DNA from 2 places in the Providencia lanzhouensis genome. Region 2 is predicted to be linked to the other one. Evidence: predicted binding sites of a transcription regulator. Region 2 holds the regulator's gene; the other holds the start of a gene.
What was found. Region 2 encodes sigma-54, which starts transcription at its own class of promoters, with help from an activator protein. Its sites were predicted from a motif close to GTTGGCACANNTTTCGCTNT; they were not measured.

Region 1: glnA (glutamate--ammonia ligase) is a predicted target of sigma-54. The motif match lies at 3,357-3,376, and genes of this name have one in related genera.

Annotation. Positions count from the first base shown of each region.
Region 1 is NZ_CP174123.1:288,293-298,187, reverse strand. It holds gene typA (ribosome-dependent GTPase TypA) at 81-1,904, opposite strand; gene ACIH2S_RS01360 (helix-turn-helix transcriptional regulator) at 2,331-3,155, shown strand; gene glnA (glutamate--ammonia ligase) at 3,503-4,912, shown strand; gene glnL (nitrogen regulation protein NR(II)) at 5,077-6,126, shown strand; gene glnG (nitrogen regulation protein NR(I)) at 6,136-7,584, shown strand; gene ACIH2S_RS01340 (helix-turn-helix domain-containing protein) at 7,764-8,027, shown strand; gene ACIH2S_RS01335 (fimbrial protein) at 8,497-9,027, shown strand; gene ACIH2S_RS01330 (fimbrial biogenesis chaperone) at 9,103-9,774, shown strand; gene ACIH2S_RS01325 (fimbria/pilus outer membrane usher protein) at 9,799-9,895, shown strand, end outside.
Region 2 is NZ_CP174123.1:3,458,447-3,468,341, forward strand. It holds gene mlaD (outer membrane lipid asymmetry maintenance protein MlaD) at 1-216, opposite strand, end outside; gene mlaE (lipid asymmetry maintenance ABC transporter permease subunit MlaE) at 220-1,002, opposite strand; gene mlaF (phospholipid ABC transporter ATP-binding protein MlaF) at 1,009-1,812, opposite strand; gene kdsD (arabinose-5-phosphate isomerase KdsD) at 2,196-3,164, shown strand; gene kdsC (3-deoxy-manno-octulosonate-8-phosphatase KdsC) at 3,192-3,752, shown strand; gene lptC (LPS export ABC transporter periplasmic protein LptC) at 3,769-4,362, shown strand; gene lptA (lipopolysaccharide ABC transporter substrate-binding protein LptA) at 4,346-4,903, shown strand; gene lptB (LPS export ABC transporter ATP-binding protein) at 4,909-5,634, shown strand; gene rpoN (RNA polymerase factor sigma-54) at 5,733-7,178, shown strand; gene hpf (ribosome hibernation promoting factor) at 7,202-7,489, shown strand; gene ptsN (PTS IIA-like nitrogen regulatory protein PtsN) at 7,578-8,045, shown strand; gene rapZ (RNase adapter RapZ) at 8,226-9,080, shown strand; gene npr (PTS phosphocarrier protein NPr) at 9,077-9,349, shown strand; gene rnk (nucleoside diphosphate kinase regulator) at 9,550-9,895, shown strand, end outside.

The DNA of each region.
Region 1 (9,895 bases), 950 kb from region 2:
AATTCATTTATCGTTCAATTTTTGGGCATAAAAAAAGGTGCCATATTTGGCACCTTCTATTTTAATTCAAAGACTAACGATTAATCTTCTTTAGAACGGCCAGCACGGCGGCGATCGTTCTCTGTCAAGTGACGCTTACGCAGACGAATTGACAGTGGAGTTACTTCAACTAATTCATCATCATCGATAAACTCAAGAGCTTGTTCCAGAGTCATTTTGATAGGTGGTGACAGAGTTGTCGCTTCATCAGTACCTGATGCACGCATGTTAGTCAGTTTTTTACCGGTTAAGCAGTTAACAGTCAGGTCGTTAGAACGTGAGTGAATACCGATGATTTGGCCTTCATACACTTCAGCACCGTGACCTAAGAATAACTTACCGCGATCTTGCAGGCTGTACAGTGCGTATGCAACTGCTTTACCTTGACCATTAGAGATCAGAACACCGTTTTGACGGCCGCCGATTTCGCCTGGGCGAACATCATCGTAATGGCTGAATGTAGAGTACAGTAAACCAGTACCTGAAGTCATAGTCATGAACTCAGTACGGAAGCCAATCAGGCCACGGCTAGGAATGATATAGTCTAAACGTACACGACCTTTACCATCTGGCATCATGTCACGCAGGTCACCTTTACGCTCACCTAACGCTTTCATCACGTCGCCTTGGTTTTGTTCTTCAACATCCAAAGTCACTTGTTCGAATGGCTCTTGTTTACGACCATCGATTTCACGAACGATAACTTTTGGACGAGAAACGGCTAATTCGAAGCCTTCACGACGCATGTTTTCGATCAGAACAGATAAGTGCAGCTCACCACGACCAGAAACGCGGAATGCATCTGGATCTTGAGTTTCTTCAACACGCAGTGCAACGTTGTGAACCAGTTCTTTATTCAGACGATCAAGGATTTGACGTGAAGTAACGAACTTACCTTCTTTACCACAGAATGGTGAGGTGTTAACACAGTAGAACATGCTAACTGTAGGCTCATCAACCGCCAGTGCAGGCAATGCTTCAACGTTACCCACTTGGCAGATGGTGTCAGAAATATTCAGCTCACCTAAACCAGTCAGTGCAACAATGTCGCCAGCTTCAGCTTGTTGTGAATCAATACGCTCTAAACCTAAATGAGTCAGAACTTTACCGATTTTACCGTTGCGAGTCTTACCTTCGCTATCGATAACAGTCACTTGTTGGTTAGGTTTAACAGTACCACGCTTGATGCGACCGATACCGATAACGCCTAAGTAGCTGTTGTAATCTAACTGAGAAACTTGCATCTGGAATGGACCTTCCAGATCAACTGCTGGTGGCTCAACGTGTTCCACGATAGCTTCGTACAGTGGAGTCATGTCTTCAGCCATGTCAGTATGGTCAAGACCAGCGATACCGTTTAATGCAGATGCATAAACGATAGGGAAATCTAATTGCTCATCCGTAGCACCTAAGTTCACGAATAAGTCGAATACTTGGTCAACAACCCAATCAGGACGCGCGCCTGGGCGGTCAACTTTGTTGATAACAACAATTGGACGTAAACCGTGGTCGAACGCTTTTTGCGTTACGAAGCGAGTTTGTGGCATTGGGCCGTCCATCGCATCAACAACCAGCAGAACGCAGTCAACCATGGACATAACACGTTCAACTTCACCACCAAAGTCGGCGTGGCCTGGGGTGTCTACGATATTGATGTGATAACCATTCCATTGGATAGCGGTGTTTTTAGCAAGGATTGTAATACCACGCTCTTTCTCCAAGTCATTGGAGTCCATAACACGCTCATCAACAGTTTCACGTTCACCGAAAGTGCCGGACTGTTGCAGTAATTTACCAACCAGTGTTGTCTTGCCATGGTCAACGTGAGCGATGATGGCGATGTTTCTTAAGTTTTGAATTGACAAGGATTTTTACCGTTTAATTGACAGGAAAGGAATATGCTTTATGAGTTGTTGTAATGCCCAAAGCATACTTTCTACGTTAATTTGCTGTTATTTTACACGTTTTTCCACACAAGTGGAATAAATGTGAAAGCCATCACTATTAAAAAAGTTTTTAGCTAAAAAACATTCAGTTGCGTCGTCGTGCAAAGATGCTCAAAAAAATAGCAATTATCAGCACTAGGAAATCACAAAGTGGCAGGATAATACGCTAAAAAGGAAATATTAGCAGCCGAAAAAAAGAATAAAAAATAAACTTTCTTCGTCTATCACTCATTTCAATGTATTTTTTATTATTTAGATATATCTAATTTGACAATTTAGATATATCGGAATAAAGTGAACCCATCAACGCAATTTAGATATATCGAAATAATAACAGAGGTTCCTATGAGAATACATCAATGCCGTCATGTTTATGCCTCACATCATGACGAACATCAACGAGGACACGGTGGCTGCTGCCACAATAGCGAGCACCAAGAACATCGTCATGGTCATGGCCACGGGGAATGTTGTCACGGCGAGGGTCGTCATGGTCGTGGACACGATGAAGGCTGCCACGGCGAGGGTCGTCACGGTCGTGGACACGGTGAAGGCTGTCACGGCGAGGGTCGTCACGGTCGTGGACACGGTGAAGGCTGTCACGGCGAGGGTCGTCACGGTCATGGACGTAATGAAGGCTGCCACGGCGAAGGGCGTCGCGGACGCGGCAAAGGCTTACGTCGCCTATTTGACCATGGAGATCTGCACATTATGGTGCTCTCTTTAGTGGCAAAAAAACCAAGCTATGGTTATGAAATCATCAAAGACATCCAAGAAGCATCTAATGGCTTATATGTACCAAGCCCTGGGGTCATCTACCCAACCTTAACCCTATTAGAAGAACAAGGCTTTTTGGAATCCCAAATTGTCGAGCGTAATCGCAAAAGTTTCTCTATTACTCCAGAAGGGGCTGAACACCTCGCGCAGAATAAAGAAACTGAAGCCGTTATCAGCCGTAAATTAGCCAAAGCCCGTGAACTACAGCAAGGCACCAACTTATCAGAAGATATCGAAATGGCTGTGAGCCGTTTTAAAGCCCTGCTCCGCCACAAAATGGTGCTCAAGCAATTAAATGAAGAACAAACTCATCAAATTGCAGCGATCATCAATGATGCCGTCAAACAAATTGAAGAAGTAAACACGTTATTAACTGACAGTAATGACGAATAAACCTTTTTATATCTCTAAAAATACCAACGGTGTCGCGCCAATCAATGGCACTACACCGTTTTTGTTTCCGCGTTCCATTAATTGCACCATATTAGTGCGACAAATCTTTTCCTTGCACCAATACAGCGCAATGATAGACTGTTTTTTAGCCTAATCATTGCCATCTTCTTGTCATCATCCCCATTTACGATGATTTTAAAAGTTGGCACGCTTTTCGCTTATATAACCCTAGAGAGCTTGCAATATTGTTAATGAAATAATCATTAATCTTGCGAAGCCAGATAAACCAACCCATGCGCACCTTAATTGCTGCGTGAGTTGATTAGACCCGACCAGGAGAGCCGAGAATGTCCGCTAAACATGTTTTATCGTTAATCGAAGAGCACAATGTTAGATTTATTGATCTGCGTTTTACTGATACAAAAGGTAAAGAGCAACACATCACTATCCCTGCTCATCAAGTTGACGAAGACTTCTTTGAAGAAGGTCAAATGTTTGATGGCTCATCCATCGGTGGCTGGAAAGGCATCAACGAGTCTGACATGGTATTAATGCCTGATGCATCTACCGCAATGTTAGACCCATTCTACGCCGATAATACCTTAATCATTCGTTGCGACATTTTAGAGCCAGGCACTATGCAAGGTTATGATCGCGACCCCCGCTCTATCTCTAAACGTGCTGAAGATTACCTGCGTTCTAGCGGCATTGCGGATATGGTGTTATTTGGACCTGAACCAGAATTTTTCGTGTTCGATGACATTCGCTTCGGCAACAGCATGCACAGCAGCTACTATCACATCGATGATATCGAAGCCGCATGGAACACTGGCACTAAATACGAAGGCGGTAACAAAGGTCACCGTCCAGCAGTGAAAGGCGGTTACTTCCCAGTACCACCAGTAGACTCATCACAAGATTTACGTTCGGCTATGTGTACCACGATGGAAGAGATGGGCTTAGTGGTTGAAGCTCACCACCATGAAGTGGCAACTGCAGGTCAAAACGAAATCGCAACTCGCTTTAATACCATGACCAAAAAAGCGGATGAGACTCAAATTTACAAATACGTTGTCCATAACGTTGCACACGCATACGGCAAAACTGCGACCTTTATGCCAAAACCATTAGTTGGTGATAACGGTTCCGGTATGCACTGCCACATGTCTTTATCTAAAGGTGGTGTGAACCTATTTGCAGGCGATAAATACGGCGGATTATCTGAGATGGCGCTGTACTACATCGGCGGTATCATCAAACACGCTCGCGCACTGAACGCATTCACTAACCCAACGACTAACTCCTACAAACGTTTAGTCCCAGGTTTTGAAGCACCAGTAATGCTGGCTTACTCTGCACGTAACCGCTCTGCTTCTATCCGTATCCCAGTGGTTGCAAGCACGAAAGCACGTCGTATCGAAGTTCGCTTCCCAGACCCAGCGGCTAACCCATACTTAGCGTTTGCTGCTCAGTTAATGGCAGGTCTTGATGGCATCATCAACAAGATCCACCCAGGCGATGCGATGGACAAAAACCTGTATGACTTACCGCCAGAAGAAGCCAAAGAGATCCCAACAGTGGCGGGTTCTTTAGAAGAAGCACTGGCTGAACTGGATAAAAACCGTGAGTTCTTAACTCGTGGTGGTGTATTTACTGACGATGCTATCGACGCTTACATCGAATTACTGCGTGCTGATATCCAACGCGTTCGTATGGCACCACACCCACTCGAATTTGAAATGTACTACAGTGCGTAACACGCCGTTCCACTGATAGTCTTTGTTGCCGTGAAGCACTTGCCCCATCTTTGGATGGGGCCTTTTCTCTGCACCGAGTGATAAACAGCAAATATTGGCTTCGACGTATCGGTTAATCAGTAAATAACGTATAATGCACCAAAATAGTGCAGGAGCAATATTACATGAAAGCCGAGCATTTACCTGTCCCCGAACATCTCCTCGATTCCTTAATTAACAGCGTATTAGTGCTGGATTACGATTTAGTCATTCATTATGCCAACCATGCCGCCTTACAAATTTTGGCACAAAGCCCCCGTAAGCTCTATGGCACCCCGCTCCCGTTACTATTCAACTATTGTTCATTAAATGATGAACAGATGCTCAATAGCCTCAAAACCGGCCACAGTTTTACCGAAAACGAAGTGACTCTGGTGCTTAATAACCACTCTCACATGATGTCTTTAAGTGCTCAGCCTTTATCCGACCAATTTATTCTTGTCGAGCTGTCCCAATTGGATAGCCAGCGACGCCTTAGCCAAGAGTTAGCGCAAAATGCCCAGCAGCTTGCTGCCCGTGAATTGATCCGTGGGCTTGCCCATGAAATCAAAAACCCATTGGGTGGATTACGTGGTGCGGCGCAATTATTGTCTAAGGCGCTGCCCGACCCGCAGCTAAATGAATATACCCAAGTGATTATTGAGCAAGCCGATCGCCTACGTGCCTTAGTCGATAGGTTATTAGGACCTCAATATCCGGGACCGAAAACCGAGCAAAGTATCCATCATAGTGTGGAAAATGTGATGCGCTTAGTCGGGTTAGAAAAACCAGACAATATCACGCTGGTTCGCGATTACGACCCAAGCCTTCCCGATCTGGAATACTACCCAGACCAAGTAGAGCAAGTGCTGCTCAATATCACGCGTAACGCCTTGCAAGCACTTGGCGATACGGGTGGCACCATCACTTTGCGCACGCGCACCGCATTCCAAGTGATGCTGCAAGGGGAGCGCTATAAGCTGGCTGCGCGGATTGATATTGAAGATAACGGTCCCGGTATTCCACTCGCTATCCAAGATACGCTGTTTTACCCGATGGTCAGCGGTCGCCCTGATGGCACTGGCTTAGGCTTATCTATCGCGCGCAGTCTAGTGGATCAACATGCGGGGAAAATTGAGTTTAACAGTTGGCCGGGTCACACCGAGTTTTCTATTTATCTACCCATCAAAAAATAGGAGATAGCCATGCAGAAGGGAAAAATCTGGGTTGTTGACGATGACAGTTCAATCCGCTGGGTACTAGAGCGAGCGCTCAACAGTGCCGAACTTAATTGCACCTGTTTTGACAGCGCCGATGCGGTGCTTGCCGCCCTCAACAATGACGTCCCTGACGTATTGCTCTCCGATATTCGTATGCCGGGCATGGACGGACTCGCTTTACTCAGCCAGCTAAAACAGTCCCATCCATTACTGCCGATTATTATCATGACCGCGCATTCCGATTTAGATGCCGCCGTTAACGCTTATCAATCTGGCGCTTTTGACTATCTCCCTAAGCCTTTTGATATCGATGAAACCGTCGCCTTAGTAGAGCGCGCACTAAACCACAGCCGTGAACAAAACAATGCTGCTAGCGATAAACCGCAAGCCGCGGTGATTTCGTCAACGATGATCGGCGAAGCCCCTGCTATGCAGGAGGTGTATCGGATCATTGGGCGTCTTTCCCGCTCCTCAATTAGTGTACTTATCAACGGGGAATCTGGAACGGGTAAAGAGCTCGTTGCCCACGCGTTGCATCAACACAGCCCACGTGCTAATGAGCCTTTTATCGCCTTAAATATGGCGGCTATTCCAAAAGATTTAATTGAATCTGAGCTATTTGGTCACGAAAAAGGGGCTTTTACAGGCGCATCCCAAGTTCGCCAAGGGCGCTTTGAGCAAGCTAATCGAGGTTCACTATTCCTCGATGAAATCGGTGACATGCCTCTGGATGTGCAAACGCGCTTATTGCGGGTACTGGCTGAAGGGCAATTTTATCGAATTGGTGGCTATACCCCTGTTAAGGTTGACGTGCGGATTATCGCCGCAACGCACCAAAACTTAGAAAAACGCGTGGAAGAAGGATTATTCCGCGAAGACTTGTTCCATCGACTGAACGTGATCCGCGTACAGCTTCCGCCATTACGGGAACGCGTTGAAGATATTCCTCGTCTGGCCCATTACTTTTTGCAAAATACCGCCAAGGAGTTAGGGGTAGAAAGCAAAGTTCTGCACCCTGACAGCATTAAAATTCTTCAACGCTATTCTTGGTCGGGAAATGTGCGCCAATTGGAGAACGTCTGTCGTTGGTTAACCGTGATGGCAGCTAGCCAAGAGGTGCTTCCGCAAGATTTACCAAGCGATCTATTTAATAAGCAAGAATCCAACAAGTCAGCGAAAGATCCTGCTTCATCCGCCATCCATTCTCAAGATCCTAACCTTGCGTGGTTTGATCTATTAGAAAAATGGACTGACTCCGCACTGAACGCCGGCCAGCAAAATTTATTTAATAACGCCATGCCGTTATTAGAGAAAACCATGCTCAATTGCGCCCTCAAATATACCCACGGACATAAGCAAGAAGCAGCTCGCTTATTAGGCTGGGGTCGAAATACCCTAACGCGAAAATTAAAAGAGCTCGGTATCGAAGATTAATTTCTAGAAAGCTCACCATCTAGCAGCTATGATTTAATTAGGTTAACACGCGAAAAAACGTGTTAACTTTTCATTGGTTAATATTGATTATCAATAAAATATCATCAAAAAGCCGCACTAATTGAATATCGATGCTCGATAACCATCATCTGTCAATATACCGTCATTGAGGGTTTCCTATGAGCGAAAACCATACAATATCCGAAATTATTGGACATAAAATAACACTAATCCGTGAATATCATCATTTGTCATTAAAAGAACTAGCTGATGAAATTGGTGTTTGCGAATTTCAACAGCTGAAATATGAAAAAGGAAAGGCACGAATTCCCGTCGATAAACTAAAACAATACGCCGACTATTTTGAGATTAGTTTATTAAGCTTTTTTATATTTAGTGAAGCGGAGAAGAAATTTATTTTACATTATCTTAATAAAAAGTAGTCACTATAAGATATACGCAAATAGACCAATCTTATTTCATGATTGAAATAGGATGATTTAACTTCATAAAAAATAAATCAATGTATAAATAAGAATATTGTTTTATGTCAAAACCTGCCATCAATATTTTACATTTACGATAAAATCTCACTCTCCCAACCCATAAAGCGTGTTTTTGTACAATCTCGCACTCTAAAATAAATCCTGACATTTAATTTTTATTTTCAATTCACATTGAAATTGAAATTATTAATATTTCAATTTTCCAAATTAACCTAAATAAAAACCCCACCCGTATAGTGAATTTAAAACAAAAATAAATAACCGTAACTCAAGATGAAATTTAAAATCTAAAAAAACACAAACTTGTTTATTTATAAAAACAAACACAAAATACTTAAGCTTTAATTCACAAGCGAAAAACATTCACGAAATTATATTTATATCGAACTCAGTTCGGAGAGTTAAAATGAAAAAACAGATTATTGCATCGTTAATTGCAACAGGAACTTTATTAATTTCTGCTAATAGCTTTGCCAAAGATGGTGATATTAATTTCACAGGCGAAATTATCGATAACGCATGTCAGTTAGCATCCGGTTCTGATGCGATTCAAGTGAACTTAGGTAAAGTCTCTAAAACATCATTAGCCAGTACTGGTAGTACTGCTGCTGCCACTAAGTTTTCCATTCAATTAGAAAACTGCCCTGCCGCAGTAACCACTGCAACGGTAAAATTTGATGGCGTTTCTTATGAAGGTGATAGCAGCGTTCTGCAGTTAACCAATGCGGGAGCATCTGGAATTGCTAAAGATGTTGGTATTCAGATCCAAGATGCTAAAGGGGTGACTGTTCCTTTATATACAGAATCCAATGAGTACACACTAAAAGAAACAGTTGTAAATAATTTAGATTTTACTGCACGTTATATTGCGATGTCTGATGCTGTCAGTGCTGGTTTAGCAAACTCAACGGCAACATTCACAATTAATTATAACTAATTTCAATTTAAGGTTTATAGGGATATAAGCCTTAGTGATTTATTTTTTGTTTTGTTATAACTCAGTGGTGGCTATATGAAATCAATAATTACTATTTTTATCTTTTTTTTCACATTTATCAGTACAGCCAATGCCGGTGTTATTATTGGTGGTACCCGCGTCATTTATCCTGAAGGAAAGAAAGACGTGAGTATTAGTGTGGAAAACCCAGATAAAATACCTTATTTAATTCAGTCATGGATTGAAAATGCCAATGAAGGTAAGCAAACGGACTTTACTATTACGCCACCACTTTTTCGTTTAAACCAAGAAAAGACAAATGCTTTACGAATATTTCTAACCCAAGACTCTCTACCAAAAGATAGAGAATCTTTATTCTGGTTAAATGTAAAAACAATTCCTGCAACAGAGAAAAAATCAGAAAACTCACTAAAGATCGCATTCAAAACTCAAATGAAATTAATTTATCGTCCTGATTCATTAACGAATGTCGATTTTCATGAAGAGCAAAAAAAACTTAAATGGTCGAAAAACAGTAAAGTAATCACGGTGAATAACCCTACACCTTATTATATGAATTTCCAGAGTATTAAATTTAATGGGAAGAGCGCAGAAAATATTTCTTATGTCGCACCATTTTCAGAGAAAAGTTTTAATATTAGCAATCCTGAATTACATGGAACCATTAAATGGGAAGTGATTAATGATTATGGCTCCGCCAATAATCCAGCAGAAATAAAAATATAGCCTTAAGGATAGTTAGGTTTATCTATGAAAATAAATAAAATATGCCTTAGCCTATTTTTATCTCTAGGCTATATTGCGACATCTTCGGCAGAAACGGACACCTATTTTGATCCTGAATTTC
Region 2 (9,895 bases):
AGAAATATTCGCAACCCGTCCCACGACAACGCCACCGACTTTGATTGGAGAGCCAACTTTTAAGCCACCCACGTTTTCAAAAGAGGCGGAAACTCGGTAAGTTGACTGACTACCAATCGATTGTAAATCCGCCACTTTTAAGCAGAGGAACACAATTGCGGCGATCGCCAGCAACATAAAACAACCCACCCATATTTCACTTTTTTTACTTTGCATGACTTAGTTCCCAAACATCAGTGCTGTCAGTACGAAATCTAACCCTAGAACCGATAATGATGCATGCACAACAGTTTTCGTCGTTGCACGGCTAATTCCTTCCGAGGTTGGAATCGCATCATAACCATTAAATAGTGCAATCCACGTTACCGTGATTGCAAAGACTAAACTCTTGATAAAACAGTTCACTAAATCGAGTCGCCACTCGACGGAGGACTGCATGGACGACCAGAAGAAACCGGGGTCAATCCCTTTCCAATCCACACCAACAATGGCTCCGCCAATAATACCTACGGCGACAAAAATCAGTGATAACAACGGCATGCTAATGAACCCAGCCCAAAATCTTGGGGCGACAACACGACGCAGAGGATCCACCGCCATCATTTCTAAACTCGAAATCTGCTCAGTAGCTTTCATCAAACCAATTTCTGCGGTTAATGCCGAGCCAGCTCGCCCCGCAAACAACAGCGCGGTGACCACCGGTCCCAGTTCGCGTAATAGCGAAAGCGCTACCATCATGCCAAGACTGGCTTCTGCACTGAACGTCGTCAGTACCAAATAACCTTGTAAACCGAGCACCATCCCGATAAATAGACCAGACACCGCCACAATGAGCAGAGACTGAACCCCTACCGAATAAAGCTGTTTAACTAACAGCGGCCACTGCTTGCCAAACTCAGGTTTGCCAAATAGTGCACCAAATAATAAATAGCCTGCTCGACCAAAAGCCGCAAATGTTTCAATCCATCGACGTCCGAAGGCAGCAATCGCCTTAATTATCATGTTCATTTACCCTAATAAATCAGCCGAATAGTCATTGGCAGGAAAGCGGAATGGCACAGGACCATCAGCAATTCCATCCATAAACTGTCTGACGCGCGGATCTTGGTTCTCGCGTAACTCTTCCCCAGTTCCTTTCGCAATAACATGTTGCTGCGCCACAATATACGCTTTATCGGCAATACTTAGCACTTCAGGAACGTCATGGGAAACCACCACGCAGGTTACCCCTAACGCTTGGTTGAGTTCATCAATCAGTTTGACCAAAACTCCCATCGTAATCGGGTCTTGCCCCACAAACGGCTCATCAAACATAATCAGGTCAGGATCCAGAGCGATAGCTCTTGCCAGCGCCGCACGGCGAGCCATTCCACCTGAAAGTTCTGATGGCATTAATTTTGCGGCTCCGCGTAACCCCACCGCTTCTAATTTCATCATCACCGTCGTATGAATCAATGATTCCGGTAAATTCGTGTGCTCACGCAAAGGGAAAGCCACATTATTGAAAACGTCCATATCGGTAAACAAGGCACCGGATTGGAATAACATGCTCATTTTTTTACGCGATTGGTATAACTTAGAACGAGACAGCGCAGGAATATTATCCCCATCAAACCAGATTTCCCCTTCCTCTGGGCGCAGTTGCCCACCAATCAGTCTGAGCAATGTGGTTTTACCAATCCCTGAAGGCCCCATAATCGCAGTAATTTTACCACGAGGCACAGTTAGGTTAATATTTTCGAATATTTTCCTATTGCCCCGCGTAAATGACATGTTTTTGACTTCGATTAAGTTCTCTGTCTGTGCTTGCATCGTTTAATAGCTCGTTATAGGTCAAACTATGATTCTGCCTAAATAAATTCAGGGTTTTACAGAAACATAAACCAAATAGTATTAACTAATATTTTACCTAATTAATAGAAGATAGCTCTTAGAAATTTATATATCCAACCATAAGGGTAAGAGAATTAAAAAAATTTTTTTTGGGCATCGGTGCGGTTAATCCCTAAAAGGCTCTTTTGAGCTCAAATCGCTAATAAAGACTCATAACTATGACATTCATAAAAGCTTAGAGACAAAATACTTACTGATACTAAGTATTCGTTATACAATCCGATTTCTCTTTTTTGATCTAACCGAAACTTTGGATCCAACCGACACTTTTGATTCACCCGAAAACACACATGGAATTAGACATGTCAAATATCGATTTTCAGAAAGTAGGTAAAGAAGTTCTCCATATCGAACGCGAAGGTCTGAAAAACCTAGAACAATATATTAATCATGACTTTGATCTTGCTTGTCAGCAAATCTTTGCTTGTCAGGGAAAAGTGGTCGTTATGGGGATGGGGAAATCAGGGCATATTGGACGGAAAATTGCGGCGACGCTTGCCAGCACAGGAACGCCTTCATTTTTCGTGCACCCTGGGGAAGCTAGCCATGGCGATTTAGGGATGATCTCCAATAAAGACGTTGTATTAGCGATTTCGAACTCTGGTGAATCAGGAGAGATCTTAGCCCTACTGCCAGTGTTAAAGCGTATCAAAGTCCCACTGATCTGCATGACCAATAATCCAGACAGTAACATGGGCAAATATGCAGATATCCACTTATGCATAAAAGTACCACAAGAAGCCTGCCCGCTAGGTTTGGCACCGACAACAAGTACCACGGCAACATTAGTGATGGGTGATGCGTTAGCCATTGCATTATTAACCGCCCGCGGCTTTACAGCAGATGATTTTGCACTATCTCATCCAGGGGGCGCACTTGGGCGCAAACTTTTACTCTTAGTTCGTGATTTAATGAGTACCGGTGACGATGTCCCTCATATTCCGAAAAGTGCCACATTACGCGAAGCCCTTGTGGAAATTACCCGTAAAAAGCTGGGTATGACCGTCATTTGTGATGACGATATGAATATTCAAGGGATATTCACGGATGGGGATTTGCGCCGTATTTTTGATATGGGCATCGACCTTAACAATGCCAAAATTGCCGATTTAATGACGCCGGGCGGTATTCGAGTCGCGCCAGGTATGCTAGCTGTTGAAGCGCTGAACCTGATGCAATCTCGCCATGTCACGTCGTTATTAGTGGCAGATGGCGACCAATTAGTGGGTGTTCTCCATATGCACGACCTACTGCAAGCGGGTGTGGTATAAGTCGAAAGTATACATAAAGGAAATAGAATGAACCCTAATTATCAGAATACTTGCTATGGGTCTGTAGCAAATTCTGTGATAGAAAAAGCGACCAAAATTAAACTGCTTATCTGTGATGTCGATGGCGTGATGTCCGACGGTTTAATTTATATGGGGAATAATGGCGAAGAATTAAAAGCCTTTAATGTCCGCGATGGGTATGGCATTCGCTGCCTATTAACCTCAGGTATCGAAGTCGCTATTATCACCGGACGCAAAGCTAAATTGCTGGAAGACAGAGCCCAAACGTTAGGTATTACATATCTTTACCAAGGACAAAGCGATAAGCTTTTGGCGTATCGCGAACTGTTAGATAAACTACAACTAACAGAAGAGCAAACAGCTTACATTGGTGATGACCTCATTGACTGGCCCGTGATGGCAAAAGTTGGGTTATCCGTTGCGGTTGCTGATGCACACCCTTTGTTATTACCTAAAGCAGACTATGTAACACATATTGGTGGCGGAAAAGGGGCAGTACGTGAACTCTGCGACCTTATTCTGTTATCCCAAAATAAACTGGAAGAAGCTAAAGGCTTGTCGATTTAAAGAACAGATATCATTCATGAGCAACGCAAAAAAGTGGTTAATCACTGTTTTATCCCTCATTGTATTGGGGCTAATTGGTTGGAACTTTTCGGTTTACGATGACTCCAAACCATTAACAACCGAAATCAATGACGGGAAACCTAATTATCAAACTGATGATTCAGTAACTTTCGTCTATAATCCAGCGGGTGATTTAGCCTATAAACTCGCCGCGAGCAAAGTTGATAATTATACCGATGGGAAAATCACGTGGTTTACCAATCCGGTATTAACCACTTATAACGATGCGGGTACGCCGACTTGGACGGTGAAATCCATTAAGGCAAGATTAACCAAAGAGCGTGTGCTCTACCTGTATAGCGATGTTCAAGTTGACAGTTTGACTCCTGAGCCTCAAATCCAGCGCATTACCACAGATAATGCGGTGGTCAATCTAGTCACACAAGATGTTTCATCTGACGATAAAGTTACCATTATCGGACACGGGCTAAATTCAACGGGCTTAAAAATGAAGGGGAACCTTCGTACAAGAACCGCTGAATTAATTGAAGATGTTAAAACTCACTATGAGTTACAACCAAAAGAGCAACACAATGAATCAAGTAACTAAGAAAAGTTTTATTCAAGGGGCTATTGCAAGTGCAATTTTGGCTCTTAGCCTACCGGCAATGGCACTGAAAACAGATACCCAACAACCGATGACCATTAATTCGGTTAAGCAATCTCTTGATTTAGAAAAAAATATCACCACATTTACTGATGACGTTGTTATCAAGCAAGGTTCCATTGATATTCGTGCCAACAAAGTTGTTGTGACTCGCCCAAGCAGCGATTCCGATAAAATCGTCATTGAAGCATTTGGTACGCCAGTGACTTTCTTCCAGTTACAAGACGATGGCAAACCAATTAAAGGTCACGCATCCAAAGCACGTTATGAAGTTGATCAGCAGCTGGTGACATTAACGGGTGATGCCTACCTTGAGCAGCTCGATAGTAATATCAAAGGCGATAAGATCACTTACGTCGTTCCAACACAAAAAATGGAAGCGTTCAGCGATAAAGGCAAGCGCGTAACAACTGTCTTATTACCAGCCCAGTTACAAGAGAAAGGCCCAGCAGCGCAGGGTTCATCAACAAGTAAGAGTAAATAATTGTTATGGCAACACTAACCGCAGAGAATCTGGCGAAATCCTATAAAAAACGCAGCGTAGTCACTGACGTCAGCCTGGAAGTGAAATCAGGGGAAATCGTCGGTCTCTTAGGCCCTAACGGTGCGGGTAAAACGACCACTTTTTATATGGTAGTCGGCATTGTTCAGCGGGATGCTGGTAAAATTTTAATTGATGGTGAGGATATTAGCTTACTTCCTCTGCATGAGCGCGCTCGTCGTGGCATTGGCTATCTTCCTCAAGAAGCATCTATTTTCCGCCGCCTCAGTGTGTATGATAACCTGATGGCCGTGTTAGAAATTCGTCCTGACTTAACCTCAGAACAGCGCAAAGAGCGTGCTGAAGAGCTGATGGAGGAGTTCAGTATTACTCACCTGCGTGATAGCGTAGGTCAGTCACTGTCCGGTGGTGAGCGTCGTCGAGTGGAAATTGCACGCGCCCTCGCTGCTAATCCAAAATTTATCCTGTTAGATGAGCCGTTTGCAGGGGTTGATCCGATTTCCGTTTTGGATATCAAAAAAATCATCCAACACTTGCGTGACTATGGGCTTGGTGTGTTAATCACCGACCATAACGTCCGCGAAACTCTCGATGTTTGCGAGCGTGCTTACATTGTCAGCCAAGGGCACTTGATTGCTCACGGCTCACCAGAGATGATCCTTGAAAACGAGCAAGTGAAACGTGTTTATTTGGGTGAAGGCTTTAGACTGTAGTTTGTAGACTATCGCTTGTAGACTGTCGTTTGTAGTATTGCCTTGTTGGTTGTCATGACATTGGTTGTGTAAGTGGTAATGGAGAATAAAGCACATTCATGAAGCAAAGTTTGCAGCTCAGAATCAGTCAACAACTTGCAATGACACCTCAATTGCAACAGGCCATCCGCCTGTTGCAGTTATCCACACTTGAGCTTCAACAAGAAATTCAACTCGCACTTGAAACCAACCCTCTGCTTGAACAAGAAGAGTCATCCTCTGAGCAAGAGAACTTAGATAACCTAGGCAACGACACTGACAGCAGCGAAATCGATACCAAAGATGCCCTTGAAAACGCGGATATGCCCGATGAGCTTCCCCTAGATGCTGATTGGGATGAAATCTATACAGCAGGTACCCCGTCGGGCACTAGCAACGACTACAGCTTCGATGAACTTCCTGTTTACCAAGGGGAAACTACCCAAACACTGCAAGATTATCTAATCTGGCAAGCGGATCTCACCCCGTTTACCGATACCGATCGCGCGATTGCGACTTCGATTATCGATTCAATTGATGATTCAGGCTATCTCACAAGCTCAATCAGTGAGATCCACGAAGGGATTGATGACCCCGATATCACCTTAGAAGAAGTCGTTGCCGTTTTAAAACGTATCCAGCATTTTGACCCATTAGGCGTGGCAGCTCAGGATCTCAAAGAGTGTTTGTTGATCCAGCTCTCTTTATACCCAAAAGAGACAATTGGTCTGCAAGAAGCTAGACTGATTATTAGCAATCATATTGATTTACTGGCAAATCGTGATTTTCGGCAACTGAGCAAACTGACCCGCTTAAAAGAAGATGCGCTGAAAACAGCAATTGACCTGATCCTTACGCTGAATCCCAAGCCAGGGCAGTCAATCAATACGGGTGAATCGGAATATGTTATTCCCGATGTGCTGGTGAAAAAAGTCGGTGGGCACTGGCAAGTTGAGTTAAATACAGATAGCATCCCTAAGTTAAGCATCAATAATCATTATGCTTCAATGGCAAATGATTCAGCCAGCGAAAGTGACACGCAATATATTCGCAGTCACTTGCAGGATGCGAAATGGCTGATTAAAAGCTTAGAGAGCCGCCATGAAACATTACTTAAAGTGGCGACCTGTATTGTTGAGCAACAACAAGAATTTTTTGAGTTAGGCGAAGAGTATATGAAACCAATGATTTTGGCAGACATTGCCTATCAGGTGGACATGCATGAATCGACTATCTCCCGTGTGACAACTCAAAAATTTCTGCATAGTCCACGAGGCATTTTTGAGTTGAAGTATTTTTTCTCCAGTCACGTCAGCACGGACACCGGAGGAGAAGCCTCCTCCACTGCGATTCGTGCGCTGGTGAAGAAGCTGGTTGCTGCGGAAAACCCAGCAAAACCATTGAGTGACAGTAAATTGACGAGTATGCTGGCAGAGCAAGGTATACAAGTTGCTCGTCGAACTGTTGCTAAGTATCGTGAGTCATTATCTATTCCGCCATCAAATCAACGTAAACAGTTGGTTTAACCCAATAATATAAGGAAGATTGTATGGAATTTCAGATTACTGGACACAATATTGAAGTTACACCGGCATTGCGCGAAACGGTTGAGAAAAAACTCAAGAAATTAGAGCAATTGTTTGATCGTATTAACAGTATCCAAGTTGTTCTGAAAGTGGAAAAAGTTCAGCAAATTGCTGAAGCCACCCTGCAACTCAACGGCGCAGAAATTCACGCATCAGCGGAAGACGACGATATGTACGCGGCACTTGATTTACTCCTTGATAAGCTGTCACGCCAATTAACCAAACATAAAGAAAAACTGAGACAACACTAATACATTTAGCCAGTCGTTGACTGATTAATGTTCTGAACCAGATGGTGGCATACATCATCTGGTTTTGTAGTCCTAAGTGAATAATAAAATGAATAGTGATATAGAAATCCAATTAAGCGATGTTTTATCCGCCAGTTGCACACGTAATAATTTAGTTTGCACCAGTAAGAAGAGAGCATTAGAAATTATTAGTGAGTTAGCGGCCGCCGAGTTGGGATTACCGGAAAATACGGTATTTGAAGCGTTACTAACCAGAGAAAAAGTTGGCACCACGGGTATTGGTGGTGGAATTGCAATCCCTCATGGCAAACTCAATGAAGGCGACAGTGCACGCGCCGCTGGCGTATTTTTGCATTTAGAAGAGCCCATTGCGTTTGATGCGATTGATAACCAACCTGTTGATCTGCTTTTTGCATTACTTGTTCCATCGGATCAATGTAAAACTCACTTACATACGTTGTCTCTTATCGCTAAAAAATTAGCGGATAAAGCGTTCTGTAAGCGTCTGCGTAGTGCGCAAAGTGACGAAGAGTTATACCAGATCATCATTGAGTAAGTAATAACTGATATGTGTTGATGCCAGCCTAATGATATTGTTATGATTTCTTTCATTCGGCATCGTAAAACACCGCAAAATGCAAAATAGTCAGACGTGTTTGATCAATTAGAAATGTGTGATCAGTGAGAAATCGATCATTAAGATATAAATCCTTAAGAGACAGAAGGGAGTTAGCTCATGGTGCTGATGATTGTCAGCGGCCGTTCCGGTTCGGGAAAATCCGTTGCCCTACGCGCGCTGGAAGATATGGGTTTCTATTGTGTGGATAACCTGCCGGTAGTCTTACTGCCGGAATTGGCTAATTCACTTGCCGATCGCAATATTTCTGCGGCCGTGAGCATTGACGTGCGTAATATGCCCGACAATCCAGAAGTGTTTGAAGAAGCGATTGATAAACTGCCATCAACCTTCTCGCCACAACTGCTATTTCTGGATGCAGATCGCAACACATTAATTCGTCGTTACAGTGATACTCGTCGATTACACCCACTTTCAAGTAAAAATTTATCCTTAGAAAGTGCCATCGACGAAGAAAACGAGCTATTAGAACCGCTACGCTCCCGCGCTGACTTGGTCATTGATACCTCAGAAATGTCAGTGCACGAATTAGCGGAAATGCTCAGAACCCGCTTAATGGGCAAACGCGAGCGTGAGCTGACCATGGTGTTTGAGTCCTTCGGTTTCAAACACGGTATTCCAATTGATGCTGACTACGTTTTCGATGTGCGCTTTTTACCAAACCCACACTGGGATCCTAAACTGCGCCCAATGACCGGTTTAGATCGTCCCGTTGCGGCCTTCTTGGACAGACACACCGAGGTTCATAACTTTATTTACCAGACTCGTAGTTACTTAGAGTTATGGTTACCGATGTTAGAAACCAATAACCGCAGCTACCTCACCGTCGCCATCGGCTGTACGGGAGGGAAACACCGTTCGGTGTATGTGGCAGAACAGCTGGCTGATTATTTCCGCTCCCGAGGGAAAAACGTCCAGTCACGCCACAGAACGTTGGAAAAACGCAAGCAATGACCGTCAAAGCAACGATTACGCTAAAAAACCGCCTTGGTATGCATGCCAGACCAGCAATGCTTCTCTATGATTTAGTTAAACAATTTAACTCTAGAGTCATTTTAAAAAATGACAGCCAAATTGAGGCCGAGGCGGATAGCGTTATTGCGATGTTGATGTTAGACTCGGAACAAGGTAGTAAAATTGATATCGAGGTTAGCGGACCCGATGAAGATTTGGCGTTATCCGCAATCATTAAACTGTTTGAAAGTGGATTTGACGAAGAGTAGTCCAACTCATTGCGTCATTACATCTTAGCGAACAGAGCGATATACATGGTTTTACACGCATAGGCACCGAGTTCGTGATCCCGATCTCTTCCCTTTAACGCCTATAGCGCCTAATATTTTACATAATCTATTTTCTAGCAAACACCCCCTGCCTTCTGGGTGGGGGGTGTTTGCTTTGTACGTCCCTATTGGAGTGTGGTATGACAAAGCCAACAATTATTATCAATGATTTAGATGCAGAACGCTTAGATGCCCTGATGGAGCAAGCCGCTTATGCGGGTACGCCTGTTGCTGAAGCACTAAACGACGAATTAGACCGCGCAGATATCGTATCTCCACAAGAGATCCCTGCGGATGTGGTCACAATGAACAGCACTATTCGTTTCTTAGATTTAATCAGTAACGAAGAGCGCACACGCACATTGGTTTACCCTGCCTCTCTCAAAGATAGTGCAGAACAACTGTCCGTGATGGCGCCAATCGGTGCAGCTTTATTAGGTTTACATGTTAACGACGAAATTAGCTGGGCGCTGCCAAACGGCGTAG